DNA from 4 places in the Chryseobacterium glaciei genome. Region 2 is predicted to be linked to each of the others. Evidence: riboswitches for the same ligand, from Rfam matches in the RefSeq annotation. Region 2 holds a riboswitch; each other region holds the start of a gene.
What was found. A riboswitch is a leader RNA that binds a small molecule or an ion and turns the genes downstream of it on or off. The one in region 2 is predicted to bind cobalamin.
Positions count from the first base shown of each region.

Region 1: it holds a riboswitch for cobalamin, as region 2 does, so the genes downstream of both, A0O34_RS15430 (acyl-CoA thioesterase) here and A0O34_RS14620 (TonB-dependent receptor plug domain-containing protein) in region 2, are expected to answer to the same signal.
Region 3: it holds a riboswitch for cobalamin, as region 2 does, so the genes downstream of both, metE (5-methyltetrahydropteroyltriglutamate--homocysteine S-methyltransferase) here and A0O34_RS14620 (TonB-dependent receptor plug domain-containing protein) in region 2, are expected to answer to the same signal.
Region 4: it holds a riboswitch for cobalamin, as region 2 does, so the genes downstream of both, A0O34_RS07505 (TonB-dependent receptor) here and A0O34_RS14620 (TonB-dependent receptor plug domain-containing protein) in region 2, are expected to answer to the same signal.

Region 1 covers NZ_CP015199.1:3,415,803-3,420,611, reverse strand. The annotation lists gene A0O34_RS15445 (endonuclease MutS2) at 1-296, shown strand, start outside; gene A0O34_RS15440 (YcxB family protein) at 307-792, shown strand; gene A0O34_RS15435 (hypothetical protein) at 909-1,709, shown strand; cobalamin riboswitch at 1,783-1,962, shown strand; gene A0O34_RS15430 (acyl-CoA thioesterase) at 2,075-2,458, shown strand; gene A0O34_RS15420 (HD domain-containing protein) at 2,623-3,213, opposite strand; gene A0O34_RS15415 (cytochrome P450) at 3,397-4,737, shown strand.
Region 2 covers NZ_CP015199.1:3,260,643-3,265,451, reverse strand. The annotation lists gene A0O34_RS14640 (CCC motif membrane protein) at 1-90, opposite strand, end outside; gene A0O34_RS14635 (DUF2752 domain-containing protein) at 109-402, opposite strand; gene A0O34_RS14630 (NADH:flavin oxidoreductase/NADH oxidase) at 429-1,481, opposite strand; gene A0O34_RS14625 (cytidine deaminase) at 1,586-2,068, shown strand; cobalamin riboswitch at 2,486-2,662, shown strand; gene A0O34_RS14620 (TonB-dependent receptor plug domain-containing protein) at 2,696-4,525, shown strand; gene A0O34_RS14615 (DUF5074 domain-containing protein) at 4,543-4,809, shown strand, end outside.
Region 3 covers NZ_CP015199.1:4,061,250-4,066,058, reverse strand. The annotation lists gene A0O34_RS18285 (Crp/Fnr family transcriptional regulator) at 1-236, shown strand, start outside; gene A0O34_RS18280 (hypothetical protein) at 269-691, shown strand; gene A0O34_RS18275 (Lrp/AsnC family transcriptional regulator) at 698-1,159, opposite strand; cobalamin riboswitch at 1,314-1,498, shown strand; gene metE (5-methyltetrahydropteroyltriglutamate--homocysteine S-methyltransferase) at 1,915-4,230, shown strand; gene A0O34_RS18265 (DUF4365 and DUF1817 domain-containing protein) at 4,346-4,809, shown strand, end outside.
Region 4 covers NZ_CP015199.1:1,679,170-1,683,978, reverse strand. The annotation lists gene A0O34_RS07515 (cytochrome-c peroxidase) at 1-884, shown strand, start outside; gene A0O34_RS07510 (transporter) at 887-1,828, shown strand; cobalamin riboswitch at 1,928-2,113, shown strand; gene A0O34_RS07505 (TonB-dependent receptor) at 2,280-4,244, shown strand; gene A0O34_RS07500 (YncE family protein) at 4,241-4,809, shown strand, end outside.

The DNA.
Region 1 (4,809 bases), 160 kb from region 2:
AATTCAGGAAAATCGGTGCTGATAAAGATGAAACGAAAAGACTTCAAGTTGTAAAAAGAAAAATCACGCAACAGCTGAAAAAAGAAGATGTCATTGAAAAAATAACGGAAACCAACGAAAAAATAGAGGAAAAACGTCAAACTGACCGCGCTGTTTGGATGAAAATCGGGCAACGTGTTCGTATCACAGGAAGTACAAGCGTCGGGACGATTGAAAAAATCTCCAGAAACAAAGTGATTGTGAATTATGGGACTTTCAAAACGACGATTAGTGCTGAGGAATTAGAGAGGATTTAATGATTAATATATGACTGTAAAGACACAAATTACTTTCAAAGATTTTTGGGTTTTTTATTTAAAAAGTTCTTTAATAAGATTTTTTGGTTTTCCAATTATAGCTGTTTTACTTTTTATATTTAAAGGTTTTCTGGATGGCGATGAGCAGGATATTTTTAAAAATGCTTCCATCTGGTTGCTTGTTTTATGGGTTTTCATGACTATTAGAGGTTATTTTAGCATTAAAAAAGCTTATTATTCAGACAAAAAAATACAGGAAAATATTTCTTACACTTTCGTTGAAGATAAAATTAAAACCGAAGGAGAAACATTTGAAAACGATTTTCATTGGAACACTGTTTCCAGAGTAAAAGAATTAAAAGATTGGTTTCTTATTTATCATAGTTTGCAAACAATGAATATGATTCCTAAAAAGGATTTTACAAAACAAGAAATTGTAATGCTGAGAACGATTATTAAGAATAATGGCGTAAAAGCGAAACTTAGAAACGATTAATTACCATAAAAAGAGAATGTTTATATGCATTCTCTTTCTTTTTATCATTAATACAATATATAATTATGTTCAGAAAAAGCATTTAATTTATATATTTGAAGAGTCAAAAATTTTTCATGATGATTTCCGCAAAAAAAGTTTTTTATTTATCAATTTTCAGTGTTTTTTCTTTAAGCTTAATGAAAGGGCAAAATAAAGTTCCTTTTGGAGTTGTAAAAGCTGAAGAAGGCTATGCCATGGTACGTGTTGCTAAGGATAATTACCGAAAAATTGTGGATAAAATCCGTATGCGCCGAGGAGATGTTTTTGTATATGTAAAACCCGCTCCCGGAGAAACAGAATGGATTTGGATAAAATATCCAGACAAAGACGACACCGAAAAACCTTTCGTAAGGTATGATTCTCTAAATAAAGAAGGTATGGTGAATAAAGACCGTATCGCTTACATCGATCGGTTACCGCCTTACACTCCTACCAAATCTAAAAACGGAAAATCTCTTATTTTCACAGACAACACCGATCCAAAAATTCCGGCTAACCAGAGGAGTAAAGTTATTATTGACGTTTATCCATCCAACGCGAGTTACCGTAAAAAGGTAAAAGATGCTAACGGAAAAATTCTTACCATCGATAAAGTAAAACCATGGGGAATCGGCAACGAACTGCCTGAAGGCATGACCGAAATAAAATCTATCAGAGTACAGCAACCCGGAAGAGGTTCTGTTTTTGTGAGAGAAGCTGTCAAAAATTTATTCCAGCCAACAATGGATTTCAATAACGTTGGGGTGACTTCTATCGATAATGATCACATCTTTCTTTATATGATTAATGGCTCAGGAGAAAACCGTTATACTACGCTTTGGACGATCAAAGAAGGAAAAGTTATCAGCCAGATCATCTATAATAATCCGGAATAATTCGTTTATCTTTCATATAATCCTTATTTTTGCACCGAAAAGTTATTTTGCTTTTGGCTTCTAGCTGATGGCATCTGGCTTTTTAGAAACTGGTTCTGCTTAACCGCAGATTAAAAGGGAATCGTGTGAAAATCACGAACTGTCGCGCAACTGTAAGTAACGAAAAGTCTTTATCAAGAATCCACTGTGCAAGGCATGGGAAGGAAATAAAGATGTTACGAGTCAGGAGACCTACCTATTTCTTTAAGACAAAAACTTTCGCGATCTGAAGTTTATTGATCAATGGTTTTTCAGGAATTTCTGTGTTCCTGTCATTTTCTGTTTGTTTCAATATTCGTTCTTTTCGCTTTAATTAATAATGAAATATGACTACAGAAGAAAGAATTCAAGCATCTGAAACCAGCATCTTTAAAGCGGTTTTTCCTAACACAACCAATCATTACGACACCCTTTTTGGTGGTACAGCGATGCAATTGATGGATGAAGTGGCATTTATCACCGCTACCCGATTTGCCAGAAAAAGAGTGGTAACGGTAAGCAGCGACAAGATAGATTTTAAAAGACCAATTCCCGCAGGAACTATTGTGGAGTTAATCGGTAAAGTTTCTCACGTCGGAACAACAAGTATGAAGGTAAATGTAGAAATCTACACCGAACAAATGTATTCTTACGAAAGAGAAAGAGCAATTGTTGGTGATTTTACTTTTGTGGCGATTGATGAATTTAAGAAGCCAATTCAAATATTATAAATCCTTTTTATGGTTTCGGCGGCCTTTGGCCTCCGAAACTTCTTTTATTCTAAAAAATTTCAATCATAAAACTTTAGTATTTCTACAAATTGGATTTAGATTCCCTGCGGGAATGACAAAAATGATGTTAAAGTTGATTATTTATCCTAATATTTAGTATAAAATTATCTTACAACTTTCTCAGTTTCTAAATTTTTAATCATTAAATACTGAAAAGCTTCTCCCATTTCATCTGAAGCTCTGCTGATTGCATTTTCCAACATATTTCTGACTTGATTTTCGGTTACTCCGGCTTCTGTCCAGCTTTTTCCTGAGGTATAAGAATTCAAGATGAATGGCATAATCCGGTCGATCGCACAGGCAAAAATAGCATCAGGAGTTTGTTCTTCCTCAAATTCAAGCCAAAGATTGAAGAACTCAGTACGTAAAGGTTCATCTAAAATTCCGAAAATATTTTGAGCGGATTGTCTTTCTCTTTCAAATTTCCCGACCATTGCTGCTTCATCAAATAAGAAAGTATCTCCAGCTTCAATTTCTACTAAATCGTGAATCGAAAGCATTCTGATTACTCTTAATAAATCAATATCTGCTCTGTTTTTCGCATATGGAAAAAGAATTTGAGCTAAAATAATAATCTGCCATGAATGTTCAGCGGTATTTTCTCTTCTTGAATCATCGGCATTGTAATTTCTTCTCTGTACATTTTTTAAAGCATCAACGGCTAAAATAAAATCGATTTCTTTCTGTATCTTCATTTTTACTCTTTATAGTATTGATTGATTGGATATATCTTTTAATTCAAAATAATTTTGTCCAAATGTGACACCACGATATATTTAATTAAAATTCAAACCAAATAATATTGCAAAAATAAGGGTTTTGATTGTAAAGCTCATTTATGTAAGAGATTAATTGTATTTTTAATAGAAATATTCAACATGCATCCAGAGTTTAATTATCCGGCAGAAATTAAAGGAAAAAGAAAGCTATATTCTTTATTTAAAGGGCTTAATCATCCGTTGGAAGTTATCAGCGGAAACCACCAATCTGTAGGTGATAATTATTATATCAAAGCTAGTTTTACCGATAAAAACTTCATCTTTTCTCAGGATAAAGAGTTTGTTGAATATATTTTAAAACAAAATCACAAAAATTATCAAAAATCTGAAATACAATCTGTCACTTTAGGAAAATATCTGGGGAAAGGTCTGTTGACCAACAACGGAAAGGATTGGTTGAAACAAAGAAGACTGATTCAACCAGGTTTTGGTAAGGCGAAAATTGCCAATCTTGTTTCGATTATGGAAGAAGAAATTGATAAATCTCTTGAATCATTCAAAATCGAATCTGAAGTAGATTTGTACGATTTCTTTCATTCGCTGGCTTTTAACATTGTTGCGAAAACCCTTTTCAGTTCCGATGTTGACGAAAATACAGTGAATGAATTAAGCAAAATAATCACAGAAGTTCAGGAAGTTTCTACCAAAGAAGTTCGTTTACCTTTTTACACTAATATCTTAAATATTTTCGGGGTTATTGATAAAAACATTGAAAAAAGTAAGAGATCAAAAGCAATCATTCAAAGTGTTTTAGACAAAAGAAGAAATTCGGGCGAGGAAAAGAACGATCTTTTGGATATGTTGATTCAGACGAGATATGAAGATACACAACTTCCCATGTCGGACGAACAGCTTGTTGATGAAATGCTCATCCTTTTCATTGCCGGACATGAAACTACGGCCAATGCTTTAAGTTTTATCTTTTTTGAGATCAGCCAAAGCCCAAAAGCTGAGGAAAAATTAAAAAAAGAAATAGAAAATGAAGGAGAAATGGTTTTTACTTCAGAAAATTTAATGAAGAAATCATTTACTGTAAATATCATTAAAGAAGCCATGCGTTTGCATTCTCCGGCTTGGGCGATTGATCGTGAAGCTTTAGAAGATGATAGTTTTAAAGAATATTCGTGGCCAAAAGGCACTTTAATCATCCTTTACATAAGCGGACTTCACAGAAATCCAAAATATTGGGAACATCCGGACTCGTTTATTCCTGAACGTTTTGAGGATGAAAATTCTAAAAATTTCGCCTACTATCCTTTCGGAGCCGGCCCTCGACTTTGCATCGGTGAGCATTTTGCTATGATGGAAATGGCTCTTATCGTCCGTAAATTCTACAGAAGGTTCACATTTATATCATATCAGAAAAAATTAGAGAAAAAAGCTCTTGTTACCTTAAGACCTATCAGCTTAAAAGGTAAAATTATCAATAATTTGGCTTAGTTTTTCCAAAACATTCAATTCTAAAAATTCGACATTAAAAATAATTATATTGATTTTCAATTAGTTACATTA
Region 2 (4,809 bases):
ACCTACTACTCCGTAGCAACAACATCCGATGATAGATACAATTCCTAATACAAGTACCGCTGTGGCATTTGGTAATTTTTGTTGATTCATAGTTATAATTTTAATGTTTTAGTGCAAATTAAGATAAAAATGTTTGTAAAAATAAGCAATTACCATTATAATTGAATTAATAATCGCCATTATAATTAAAACATTTCCATAGTTCCTTTTTTTATCAATAAAACTTATTCCTACGGTAAATAAAAATATCAAAAGCGTGTAAACAGCCGGAAACATATGAAAAGCATCAGAGAATCTCCCTTCAAAAACCATGACAATAGCTCTTTGGGCACCACAGCCAAAACATTCTATTCCTAAGAACTTTTTGCTTGGGCACGGTAACATGAAATCCTCTATTTTCATCTTTTTTAAATATTAATTGTATAAAATTAAGAAGAAATTTTCGCTCTTAAATACTGATGTGGAAAAAAGCATTCTTCCTTCATTTCAAACGAACCCTGAACTGCGATGTATGGATTTCTTAAGATCTCTCTGGCAATAAAAATTAAATCAGCATCGCCTTTTTGAAGAATTTCTTCCGCATGTTCTACTTTTTTAATTAAACCAACTGCACCGGTTTTCACTTCCGCTTCATTTCTTACCTGAGAAGAAAGAGGAACCTGATATCCATCAAAAAGAGGAATTTTTACTCCATGAATATTTCCACCGCTTGAAACGTCTACCAAATCAACTGAATGATTTTTTAATATTTTCGCCAATTCTACACTGCTTTCAATATCCCAGCCATTTTCAGCGTATTCTGTTCCGGAAATTCTTACAAAAAGAGCAACATTTTCATTTAATTCTTCATTTACAGCATCTACAATTTCTAATAAAAATCTGATTCTGTTCTCAAAACTTCCGCCATATTCATCTGTTCTGATGTTAGAAAGCGGAGATAAAAACTGGTGAACCAAATAACCGTGTGCGCCGTGAATTTCGATCACATCAAAACCTGCTTTTACCGCTCTTCTTGCTGCCTCTTTAAAGTTTTGAACTTGTTCTTTGATTTCCTCTATTGTTAAAACATGTGGAATTCTTTCTGTTGGGTGATAAGGAATCGGGCTTGGTGCAACGGTTTCCCAACCTTCTTCAACGGGAATTTGCAAATTGTTCCAAGTTGAGCCTTTTCTTCCTGCATGAGCAATTTGTATCCCTATTTTACTGTCTGAATTCTTGTGAACAAACTCAACAATTTTCTGAAGTTTTTCAGCCTGTTCGTCATTCCAGATTCCCATACAATGGTTGGTGATCCTTCCGCGGCGTTCTACGCCGGTTGCTTCTACTATAATTAATCCTGTTCCGCCCTGCGATCTGCTTCCGTAATGGACGTAATGGAAATCATTAGCCATCCCGTTTTCACAAGAATACATACACATCGGGGACATTACCCATCTGTTTTTTACTTCAACATTTCTGAATTTTATAGGAGTGTATAACATGTTTGATGTTTTGAATTTTAATTTAAAATTTTGAAGGACAAAATAATATTGCCCACTTGGTGAAAAAGAGGTAATTTTATCCCCCTTTTTTAGGTCCACAATATATGAAAAAAGACATACAGATAGGTTACGAATATTTTAAAAATAGCAGTGAACTTAGCGATATAGAAAATACTTTGTTCGCCAGAGCAAAACAAGCAAGGGAAAATGCTTACGCGCCTTATTCCAACTTTTTGGTAGGTTGTTCGGTTTTATTGGAGAATGGAGAGATCTTCTCCGGAAATAATCAGGAGAATGCGGCTTTTCCATCAGGGCTTTGTGCCGAGAGAACGACTTTATTCTGGGTAGCAGCGAATTTTCCGAATGAAAAGATTAAAAAGATCTTTATTGTTGGCGGACCGAGAGAATTTCATGAGAAAAATCCGCCGATTCCACCTTGTGGAGCTTGCCGACAAAGCTTAATTGAATATGAAACCAAGCAGAATGAAAATATTGATCTTTATTTTTCGAGCATGAATGATGTTGTCGTGAAAGTGAATTCTATTAAGGATTTGTTGCCGTTTTATTTTGATGCTACGTTTTTGTAGTTTGTGAGTGCTTTTTTTTAACGCAAAGATCGCAAAGGTTTTCTTTAAAATTATTGAGAATATTTTTCGTTCGCAAAGGCGTTTCACTCAGCGAAGGTTGAAAGTTTCCATTTGGTGGCTTCGAGAGCCTCAGCCACCAAATGGAAGAGAAAGTCCGATCTAGCAAAATAGGTAATAAATTTCTGAAAACGGGTGGCTGAGGTTCTCGAAGCCACCCGTTTTTTGCTTGCTACTTTATCTTGGTGATTGCAACCCTAGCCCAGATAGGAACGACATCCTTTTTCTGAAATGGCTTTGAAAAAAAGCGTGGGCGAAAAAGATATAGTGGATAGCTGGAAATAGCTCTAAAAAATAAATAAAATTGTTAATGGGTAATTAATTAAACCTTTTACGATTTTGCATTTCAATTTAATAAATTATCTTTGCAAAAATTTTGGTTTCCAGTGTATTGGAATGAAAAGGGAATTGGGTGAGACCCCCAAACTGTCCCCGCAACTGTAAATCGCAACCGAAATTTCTACGAAAAACCACTGTGCAAACGGGAAGGTGTAGAAAAGCGAAAGTCAGGAGACCTGCCAAAATCATAATAAAAAAATAGATTGCTTTCGGAGGAAAAGTAAAATAGTGATGGATATAAAAAGATCTTTAGTACTGCTTTTTTCGTCTTATGGTTGTTTTCTTTTCGCACAGGAGAAAACCATAGACACCGTTTATGTTTTTGATAACCAAATGAGTAAGGTTAAGCTTTTTCATAACGTTACCACCATCACTCCTCAGGATGCTGAAAAAAATTCAACCAATCTTTCTGAACTTTTACGTTTTCAATCTGCTGTTTATATCAAAGAAAATGGTCGTGGAGCGGTTTCTTCGCCATCTTTCAGAGGTACAACAGCCTCTCAGACTGCCTTTGTATGGAACGGAATTAATATTAACTCTAACTTTTTGGGTCAGGGTGATGTTAATAATATTCCTTTTGGCGGATTTGATCAGCTTATTGTAAAATCAGGCGGAGGAAGTGTAAGTTATGGCAGCGGCGCGATCGGCGGAAGCATCCATTTAAATAATAATCTGGATTTTAACAGAGGAGCGCATGCTTCGTTATTTTCTGAGGCGGCATCTTTCAGTACTTTTAATAATTTGCTCAAAGCTTCTTACAGCAATGAGAAATTCAGTTTTAAGGCTTCCGGTCATTATTCTATTAGTGAAAATGATTATGAAGTGGAAAATTCAAATAATTATATCAACAGAAACGGAAAATACAATAATACCAATTTCAATTTTTCGGCAGCTTATAAAATAGCACCTCATCACCAAATCTCTTGGATCTCTGAGTTTTTTAATGGAAATCAGCATTATCCTATTTTCTTTGAAAGTCAGACTCCGACGAAATATGAAACTCAAAACGTAAGAAGTTTAATTTCTTGGGATTGGAATAAAACTAAGTTCAGTAATTCATTTAAAGCGGCTTATACAGAAGAAAATTTCCAATATTTCGGAAATATCAACGGGCCAAAAACGAGTGGCGGAACAGGGAAAAATTATATTCTGAAAAATGATTTTAATTATTTTATTGTTCCAAAGTTAAATTTCAACTTAATTACAGAATTTCAGGTTAATAAAGGCGAAGGTTATGCATCCGGAATCGATCATATAAGTAGAAATGTAGGTTCTGTAGCAGGATTATTACGTTATTTTACGACGAAAGATCTTCGTTTTGAAGCAGGAGTGAAAAAAGATTTTGTTGAAGATATCAGTTCGCCACTTCAATTTTCATTTTCCGGAAAATGGAATGCTACAAATTGGTATGATGTAGGAATCAGTGCTTCAAGGAATTTCAGATTTCCAACATTTAATGACCTTTACTGGAGTCCGGGCGGAAATAAAGATTTAAAACCAGAGACATCTTATCAGTTTGAATTGAGAAATCAGTTTAATATTGCTGGCGTACAACTTTCGGTTACTCCGTATTATATGAAGATCAAAGATATGATCCAATGGCTGCCTAGCCCGCTAGGGTATTACTCAGCTTTCAATACAAATAGAGTTGAGTCTTATGGAATTGAATCCAGAATCGATTATGAAAGAAAATTCGGTAAGCATAATTTGAGAACGAATTTAGGATATTCATACACTAAATCTACCAATCTTGATACTGATAAACAGTTGATGTACGTTCCTTTTCATAAGTTATTTGGAAATATTGACTATCAATATGACTTTATGAGATTGTATGTTCAGGGAATGTTCAATGGGCTGACTTATGCCGATACCAACGAAAAAAGAGAAGATGCTTTGGAACCTTATTTCGTAATGAATGCAGGTGTTTCTGCAACGATTCTTAAAAATTATACGGTAGGTTTTAAAGTGAATAATATTTTTAACCAAGTATATGCAACGACAGCATTTTATCCGATGCCTCTGAGAAACTACAGTGTGAATTTGAATATCAATTTTTAAATAAATAATTAAATATAATGAATATCAGAAAAATTTTAACTCTTGCATTTGCTGCAACATTGCTTTTCAATGTTTCTTGTACTAATGACAGCACCGACGAAGTTCTGGAAACTACCTTTGAAAATGGAATTCTTATCACCAACGAAGGTGGATTTACAACTCCGACAGCGGAGGTTTCTTTTGTAACTAATGATCTTTCTGCAGTAGCTAACAAAATTTATTCAGGAAAAAATAATGAAGTTTTAGGAAACGTTTTACAGACTATCGGTTTTGATTCTGATAAA
Region 3 (4,809 bases), 800 kb from region 2:
AACAAAAAATGGAACGCAATCCTTACATTAAAGATTTCTATTATAACAATCTCCAGCAAAGACTTTTAAAGTATCAAAAATTATTTATTTCCAGAATAAAAGATACGCCAGAAGAGCGTTACAACCAATTATTTGAGCAGTCTCCCGAGATTATCCGCAGGATTCCACAGCATTATATTGCTTCTTATTTGGGAATTACTTCTGTTTCTTTGAGTAGGATTAGAAGTCGGAGATAATTGGTAATTAAATCCTTTTTATATAATAAATAATGATAAATAGAAAAAATCCAAATTCAGAAAAAATATTTAAAGCTTCTGGCTATCTTGGGAGAATCAATATACTATGCAGCCAATACATTCTTGAACCTTACGAAAAAAGGATAACCACATTTACAAAAATGAAATCTGAATGTAAGGAGCTAAATAATTTCTCAAAACTTCACTTTGAAGAAAGTAAACAAACTATTTATTATCTTACAAACCAAATTATAGAAGAAATAGAAAAATTAGAATATGTAAATAATCAAGTAGATAAAGGGAATTGTAAAGTTTGCAATACAAAATTAACAACCTTTGATACACTAATATCTGATGAAGAATTAAAATATAAAACAATTTGTGAGAATTGTCCTACAAATATTTATAACCTTTTAAATAAGCTTGAATGGGCAAACTTTTCAATATTCATATAAGATTTTCTAAATATTCACCCCATAAATATTCTTCACCTCCGCCATCACAAAAGTGCTGTGCGTACTTCCGATGGAATCTACAGAGCCCAATTTATTGAACACAAAATCCTGATAATGCTTCATATCTCTAACCTGAACTTTTAGGAGAAAATCAAAATCGCCCGAAATATTATAACATTCAGCAACTTCTTCAATTTGTAGAATATCTTTCACAAATTCATTTCCTACAGAACGGTCATGAATTTTCAGTTTGACCTGACAAAAAACGGTAAAACCACGATTCAGCTTTTCAGCTTCCAAAACGGCTGCATAATGTTTAATATAACCTTCCTGTTCGAGTCTTTTCACTCGCTCAAAAACAGGCGATGCTGAAAGATTGACTTCTTTCGCCAACTCTTTTACGGTCAATTTTGCATTCTTTTGTAGGATTCTTAATAGTTGTAAATCCTTTTCGTCGAGTCTTTCCACAGAATAATATTCTTTTTTTGATTCTATTTTTCAAATTTACAGTATAATTCACTTTTAAAAATAATTAAAACCAAATATTTTGCTTAATATTTCAGTTAAAGCCAATCAATTTACTTTAACCAATATCTTTGAACTCTATTTTGTTCTTTAACATACCTCATCAAACGGAAAAGGTTTTACTTAAGGTAAATTAATAGGGAATCGTGTGAAAATCACGAGCTGTCGCGCAACTGTAAGTAATATACCAAAGGTTTTTGTCCAAGTAGATCAACTGTGCAAACGGGAAGGATGACAAAAGCTGTTACAAGTCAGGAGACCTGCCTGTTCCGAATGGACAATGCTTTCGCGGTTTGAAGCTTTTGGGTCATACAGATGATACTTTTGAACGTATTTTGGTTTTGAATTTTAAATTGAATTGAATTTTAACTTGATTTATTTTTTAAACGCAAAGATTTTTTTATTATGGCTTCTTATTTTTAGGGAGCAAAGATTTGCGACTTTGTCGCTGATGAAGCTTATGTTTTATACGCCCGCTTCTTAAAATCAATTTATTGATTCTTCTTTGTCCGCTTAAATAATATAAAAAATTGAATTAAAACTTTGCGTCAAAAAAAATATTAAGCCAATTCTTTTATTTAAAGAAAAAATTACGTCCTCACTGTATCTACTCTATTCCATAAATTCTTTTCCTCGGCAGCATTTCGAAGTGTCTGAAGAACTTTTAAAATCAAATTTAATTTAAAAGTTTAAAAGAAATGCAAACACACTTACTTGGCTATCCGCGTATTGGTAGCAACAGAGAACTTAAAAAAGCTTGTGAAAACTATTGGTCAGGCAAGATCCCTTTAGACGAATTGTTGGAAGTTGGAAAAACCATCACTCACCAAAATTGGAAATTACAGCAGGAAGCTGGAATCGATCTTATTCCCTGCAACGACTTTTCATATTACGATCAGGTTTTGGATATGACGTTAACGGTTGGAGCGATTCCTGAACGTTATCAGGAAATTGCTCTCAAAAAATATGAACTCGACCTTTATTTTGCAATGGCAAGAGGTCTCCAAAAAGACGGCTTGGACATTACCGCTATGAAAATGACAAAATGGTTTGATACCAATTACCACTACATTGTTCCTGAATTTCAGAAAAATCAGGAATTCAAATTATTCTCCAATAAAATCATCCAGGAATTCATCAGCGCAAAACAAGCAGGAATCAATGCAAAACCTGTCATTATCGGTTTATTGACGTATTTATTGTTAGCAAAAGAAAAAGAAGAAGGTTTTGACAAACTAGATTTAGCTCAAAACTTACTTCCGGTTTACATTCAAATTTTAAAAGAACTGGAAAATCATGGTGCAAAATATATTCAGTTTGATGAGCCGTTTTTAGCATTAGATTTAAATGAAAAAGCGAAAGAAACGTATCAGTTTATTTATGCTGAAATCAGAAAACAATTTCCAAATCTGAAATTCATTATTGCAACTTATTTTGATGGATTAAAAGATAATCTTGCCTTGGCAACCTCTCTTTCAATCGATGTTTTACACATTGATTTGGTTCGTTCTCCCGAACAATTGGATGAAGTTTTAAATATAATTCCAAACACTTTAAGTCTTTCATTAGGAATCGTTGACGGAAGAAATATCTGGAAAAACAACTTCCAAAACTCATTAAATATCATTAAAACTGCCATTCAAAAAATTGGTTCAGAAAGAGTTTTTATTGCACCGTCTTGTTCATTGCTACACTCTCCTTTTGATCTTAATTCTGAGAAAAACGAAGATATTTTATCACCTGAAATCAAACAATGGTTGGCTTTTGCGAAACAGAAAGTCTATGAAATTGTTAATTTAAAAAAATTAGCGTCAGAAAATCCGGATTACAATGTTTTACAAGCTTTAGCTGAAAATAAAAAGGCGATTGAAAACCGTAAAACTTCAACATTAATCCACAATCAGGACGTGAAAAACCGTGTTGATGTAACAACTAAAGAAGATGCGCAGAGAAATTCTCCGTTCAATGTAAGAAAAGAAACTCAGCAAGAAGTATTGCAACTTCCATTATTTCCAACGACAACAATTGGCTCGTTTCCACAGACAAAAGAAGTAAGAACTTGGCGAGCAAAATTCAAAAAAGGAAAACTGAATGCCGAACAATATGATACTTTATTGAAACAGGAAACCGAGAGAACCATCCGTTGGCAGGAAGAAATCGGGATCGATGTCTTGGTTCACGGAGAATTTGAGCGAAACGATATGGTGGAATATTTCGGGGAACAGTTGGCAGGATTTGCATTTACTCAAAACGGTTGGGTTCAAAGTTACGGAAGCCGTTGTGTGAAGCCACCTGTGATTTTTGGAGATGTTCACAGACCGAACCCAATGACCGTTTATTGGTCGGAATACGCTCAATCTTTAACTCAAAAATGGGTAAAAGGAATGTTGACAGGACCTGTGACGATTCTTCAATGGTCTTTTGTGCGTGATGATCAACCTCGTTCATTGACTTGCAAACAAATTGCTTTGGCGATTCGTGATGAAGTAAATGATTTGGAAAAAGCGGGAATCAGAATTATTCAGATTGATGAACCGGCAATTCGTGAAGGACTTCCATTGAGAAAATCTGACTGGCAAAATTACCTGAAATGGGCGGTTGAAGCCTTTAGAATATCGGCAAGCGGTGTGGAAGATGCGACACAAATTCATACGCATATGTGTTATTCTGAATTCAATGACATCATCCAAAATATCGCAGATATGGATGCCGATGTGATCACGATTGAATGCTCCAGAAGTCAGATGGAGTTGCTGAATGCTTTTGCTGATTTCCAATATCCGAATGAGATTGGTCCGGGAGTTTACGATATTCACTCGCCGAGAGTTCCGTCGAAAGAGGAAATGGTAGAATTGCTGAAAAAAGCGCAAGCCGTAATTCCTGCACAGCAACTTTGGGTGAATCCAGATTGTGGTTTGAAAACCCGTCATTGGGATGAAACGGAGAAAGCTTTGATTGCAATGGTGGAGGCTTCGAGGGAGATGAGTAAGGAGTTTGCTTTGGAGACGCTTTAAAATTATTGATATTTGTTTTTTCGGGAGCCCTTTGGGGCTCCTGTTTTATTTTATTACAAATTATATTAATCAAAAATTTATATTAAATTAGCTTTTATCAATAAAAATATATCAGATGGAGGGATTTCCTAAATATAATAAACAAAGAAAAATTGGAGATAAGGGTGTTTCAATTATAAGAAATATAGTAGAAGACGAATTTAATTGGATTTTCAGACCAGTTCATTTAGAAGATGATTTTGGAATTGATGGTTATATTGATATCATTGGCTTAGATAATAGTGTTACAGGGAAAAGTATAGCGGTTCAAATAAAATCAGGAGATTCTTATTTTAAAAGTAAAACAAATTCTGGATGGACTTATAGAGGAGAAAATAAACATTTAAATTATTATTTAAACAATAATCACCCCTTATTACTCGTAATTGTTGATTTAAATAATAAAAATGCGTATTGGACTGAATTTAATCTAAGCAAAACAAGTAGATCAACAAATGGTTGGTCAATAAATATTTCTAAAGAAAATAAATTTTCGAGAGATAATAAAAATCAAATTCAATTAATAGCTGGAGATATAGT
Region 4 (4,809 bases), 1.6 Mb from region 2:
TTACCAAAAATGGAGTAGAGTTGGGAAGAAAATTATTCTATGAAGGCAAGCTTTCACGAAATAATACCATCTCATGTGGCTTCTGTCATATTCAGGAAAATGCATTTACCCATCACGGTCATACCGTAAGTCATGGTGTTGATGATCGAATTGGAATCAGAAACGCTCCACCGATTCAAAACATGGCATTTCTAAAACGATATATGTGGGACGGAGTGATTCATAACCTCAATGAACAGCCGATAATTCCGATAACCAATGAAGATGAAATGGATAGTTCGATGCCTGAGGTTATTTCAAAATTAAGCGCAGATTCTAAGTATAAAAAACTTTTCAAATCAGCGTATGGCGATGAAGGTATCACAGGGGAAAGAGTGTTGAAAGCATTGTCACAATTTATGGCGACAATGATCTCTGCAGATTCGAAATATGATAGATTTAAACAGGGAAAAGAAAATTTTACTTCAGAAGAAACTCAGGGAATGAATTTATTTCAGCAGAAATGTGCTTCCTGTCACAGTGGAGCATTATTTACCGATGAAAGTTTTAGAAATACAGGAATGTATTATAATATGCAGTTTAAAGATGCGGGACGATATCGCGTAACGCTTGATCAAAATGATTGGATGAAATTCCGCGTTCCAAGTTTAAGAAATATTGAATATACTGCACCTTATATGCATGACGGGAGATTTTACACCTTAAATGCAGTACTTAATTTCTATTCAGATAATGTGGAAGATCAACCCAATCTTGATCCTCAATTAAAACAAAACGGACACATCGGAATTGCAATGAACGATCAGGAGAAGATTTTTATTATTGCCTTTCTGAAAACATTGTCTGATAAAAACTTTATTTCAAATCCAAAATTTGCTGAGTAAACATGAAAAGAATAATTTTAATAATAAGCTTGATTTTATGTAATTTATTTCAGGCTAAAGAAATCGCAGACAGTCTTTATATTCCCACTGATTTTCATGCAATCGTTTTTGATGATTGTGATGCATGTGGATGTGCTGCAGGGAATGGTTCGTCTGGTTTTGAGTCTTTATTGAATCCACAATTTATCGGAATTAAATATTTCGCACAGCATTATAAAGCAAAAGAAAATCTATTTGTAAAGGATTTAACGCAGGATCAATATTTCAATACCATTCAGCTTTGGGGAAAGATTCCTTTAACTAAAAAGCTAAGTGTGTATGCGAGTTTGCCATTTCATTTTCATGAAAAGAAAACAATGCAGGGTGATATTAAAATCAATGGAATTGGAGATTTGAATTTGATGGGAATCTATCAGTTAATCAATTCAAAAGATAATATTCATCAATTAAATGGAGGAGTTGGAGTGAAAGTTCCCTTAGGAAAGTTCGATGAAAAAGGAATCACAGGCGTTAATCCAAGTTTTCAGCTGGGAACTGGAAGCTGGGATTATCAGATGGTTTTGAATTATAAATTTCAGAAAAATAAAGTTGCTGTTCTTTTAAATACTGATTATACCATTAAAACAGAGAACAAAAAGCATTATGATTTTGGAAACCAATGGAATTATTCAGCCACCGGATTCTATCAACTTATCACCAATGAAAAAGTTATTTTTTCAGGAAAAGTAGGAATGCAGGGAGAAGTATATGATCGAAATAAGCAGTTTCGTGAAGATTTACCCAATACCGCAGGAAGTGCTTTATACGGAAAATTGGGTTTTGAAGCCTCTTATAAGAAATTTAGTTTGGGAAGTGAAGTGATGCTTCCCGCTTATTCTAATTTAGCAGGAGGAGATATTGAAGCAAAATCCCGATTGAGTATTTTTATCAACTTTGGAATTTAACATAATTATTTACATCCCGTTAAAATTTTAACGGGATGTTTTTGTTATTTAATTGAAATTCATTTGATTAAGTCATGTATTGTATCTGCCGATAATTTTCTATCTTTGCCGAAATCTGGTGAGCCCTAAAAAGCGCTTAAAAGGGAATTCGGTGTAAATCCGAAACAGACCCGCTGCTGTAAGCTCCACAAAAAAGTTTTTGAAAATTATATCCACTGTTTTTTTAATGGGAAGGATTTCAAAAATGGAGTAAGTCAGAAGACCTGCCAGAAGATTTAACGTTTGACGCTTTCGTGGAATAAAGCTTAGGACAACAATGATTTTGTGCAGTTATCGCTGTGCTTTTCATTGCTGCTTTCTTATATCCATTAGCGTTATTATTTTCAAAGAGCTAATGGTATCAAAATTTACTTCTGGATGTTATAAAGTTATTATCACAATTTTTGTGCTAATGGCTCAATTATATATTTCTCAAACCAGAAAAGACAGTATAAAAGAGAAATCGATCAAGGCTGTCAATATTTACAAAAAGAATTTTAAAGAAATTCTTCCTGCGCAAAAACTTTCAGGAGAACAATTGGAAAGACTGAATAGCCAGTCGGTTGCTGATGCATTGCGATATTTTTCCGGAGTTCAGATTAAAGATTATGGTGGAATTGGCGGAATGAAAACCATCAATATCCGAAGTTTGGGAAGTCAGCATGTAGGTGTTTTCTATGATGGAATTCAATTGGGAAATGCACAAAATGGCTTAGTAGATCTGGGTCGATTTTCGTTAGATGATATTGAGGAAATTTCACTGTATAACGGACAAAAAAGCGAAATTTTTCAACCTGCAAAAGACTTTGGATCGTCAGGTTCAATTTATCTTCAGCCTAAAACGCCAAGTTTTAAAGGGAATCAGAAAACAAATTTCGTTATAAGATTAAAAAATAGTTCTATCGATCTTTTTAATCCGTCATTTCGTTTAGAACAGAAAATTTCGGATAGGGTTTCTGCAAGTTTTAGTTCAGAATTTATGCAGAGTGACGGTGTTTATAAATATAGATACTCGAGGAAATATCCTGATGGAGCCATTGCTTATGATACGATTTTTAAAAGAGTTGATTCTGATATCAAAGCAAAGCGTTTTGAAACCAGTGTTAACGGAACTTTAAATAACGGAAACTGGAATGTAAGAGGTTATGGCTATTTGTCAAACCGAGGAATTCCCGGAGCTATTGTAAACAACCGTTTTGATGCGAGAGGACAAAGAATGGTTGATGAAAATTATTTCGTTCAGGCTAATTTTAGAAAAAAGATCTTTCCAAAATTTGAAACACAGTTCAAAGCTAAATTTGCTTACGATTATACTAAATATGTAGATACGGTTTCTTCAATTAAGATTCAGAACCAATATATTCAGAAGGAGTTATATCTTTCTTCGTCGAATCTGTATTCTATTACCCCGAATTGGGATGTGAGTGCCAGTGTAGACTTTCAATATAATACGCTGGATGCTGATTTGAGGCAGTTTTCTTATCCTACCCGTTATACTTCGCTTGTAGCTTTTGCGACGACTTATCAATGGAACAGATTCAAATTTTTAGGAAGTGTTTTGGGAACTTTTGTCCATGAAAAAGTAGAGCTTAATACCAAAGCTCCCGACAAAACAGAATGGACTCCGGCCGCATTTTTAAGCTATCAGCCTTTTGATTCTAAAGATTTTACGGTACGAGGTTTTTATAAACGTATTTTCAGGATGCCTACTTTCAATGATCTGTATTACACTTTAATCGGAAGCTCTTCTTTAAGACCCGAATTTACGGAGCAATACGATCTTGGTTTTACCTATCAAAAATTTTACGATAATAATAACTTCTTTAAAGGTTTCTATGTAAAAGTAGACGGATATTTCAATCAGGTGAAGGATAAAATTATTGCTTCTCCTAATGGAAGTATGTTCCGATGGACGATGCAGAATCTTGATTATGTTGAGATTTTGGGTGCAGATGTCAATATTCAGGCAGAATTGCAGGTCGGAAAAGTAAAAATCAAACCATTATTAAGCTATACTTATCAAAGTGCAAGAGATTTTTCCGACAGGGAAGAGTCTTTCTTTGGAGATCAGATCCCGTACACACCTTGGCACAGCGGAACATTTACTTTAATGGCTGATTATAAGGATTGGGCTTTCAATTACAGTTTCATTTATGTAGGAGAGCGTTACGACATCAATCAGAACAATATTGCGGTTAATCATATACAGCCTTGGTATACACACGATTTATCGATACAGAAAAAATTCAATTGGAAATCTCATCAGTTTAAAGCAAGTTTTGAAGTGAATAATGTGCTGAACCAATACTACGAAGTTGTCTTAAGTTACCCGATGCCGGGAAGATTTTTTAAACTTATTCTAAGTTATACATTATGAAAAAATTAAACTTTTCTCTGCTGTTGTTTGTATTTGTCTTTCTGGTTTCATGCCGTACAGACGAATATATTATCCCTGAAGAGCGGGAAAATTTGGCTCAGCCGGAAAATACTGCGATCAAAGGTTTTTATCTTTTGAATGAAGGAAATATGGGAACCAACAAAGCCACGCTAGATTTCTTTGATTATACAACAGGAACTTACCGCAGGAATATTTACGGAGAGATCAATCCTACAGTCATAAAGGAGTTGGGAGATGTTGGAAATGATATTCAGATCTATGGCGGTAAAATGTATGCAGTCATCAATGTTTCCAATAAAATTGAGGTGCTGGATGCAAAAACGGCAAAGCGTATCAAAACCATTCAATTAGAAAACTGTAGATATATAACTTTTAAAAACGGAAAAGCCTACGCGTCAAGCTATGCAGGACCTGTTTCCCTTGATCCGAATGCACCTTTGGGTAAAGTAGCAGAGATCGATACGGTTTCTCTTTCCATTCAACGAGAAGTGACGGTTGGATATCAGCCGGAAGAAATGGAAATTATAGGAAATCAACTTTTTGT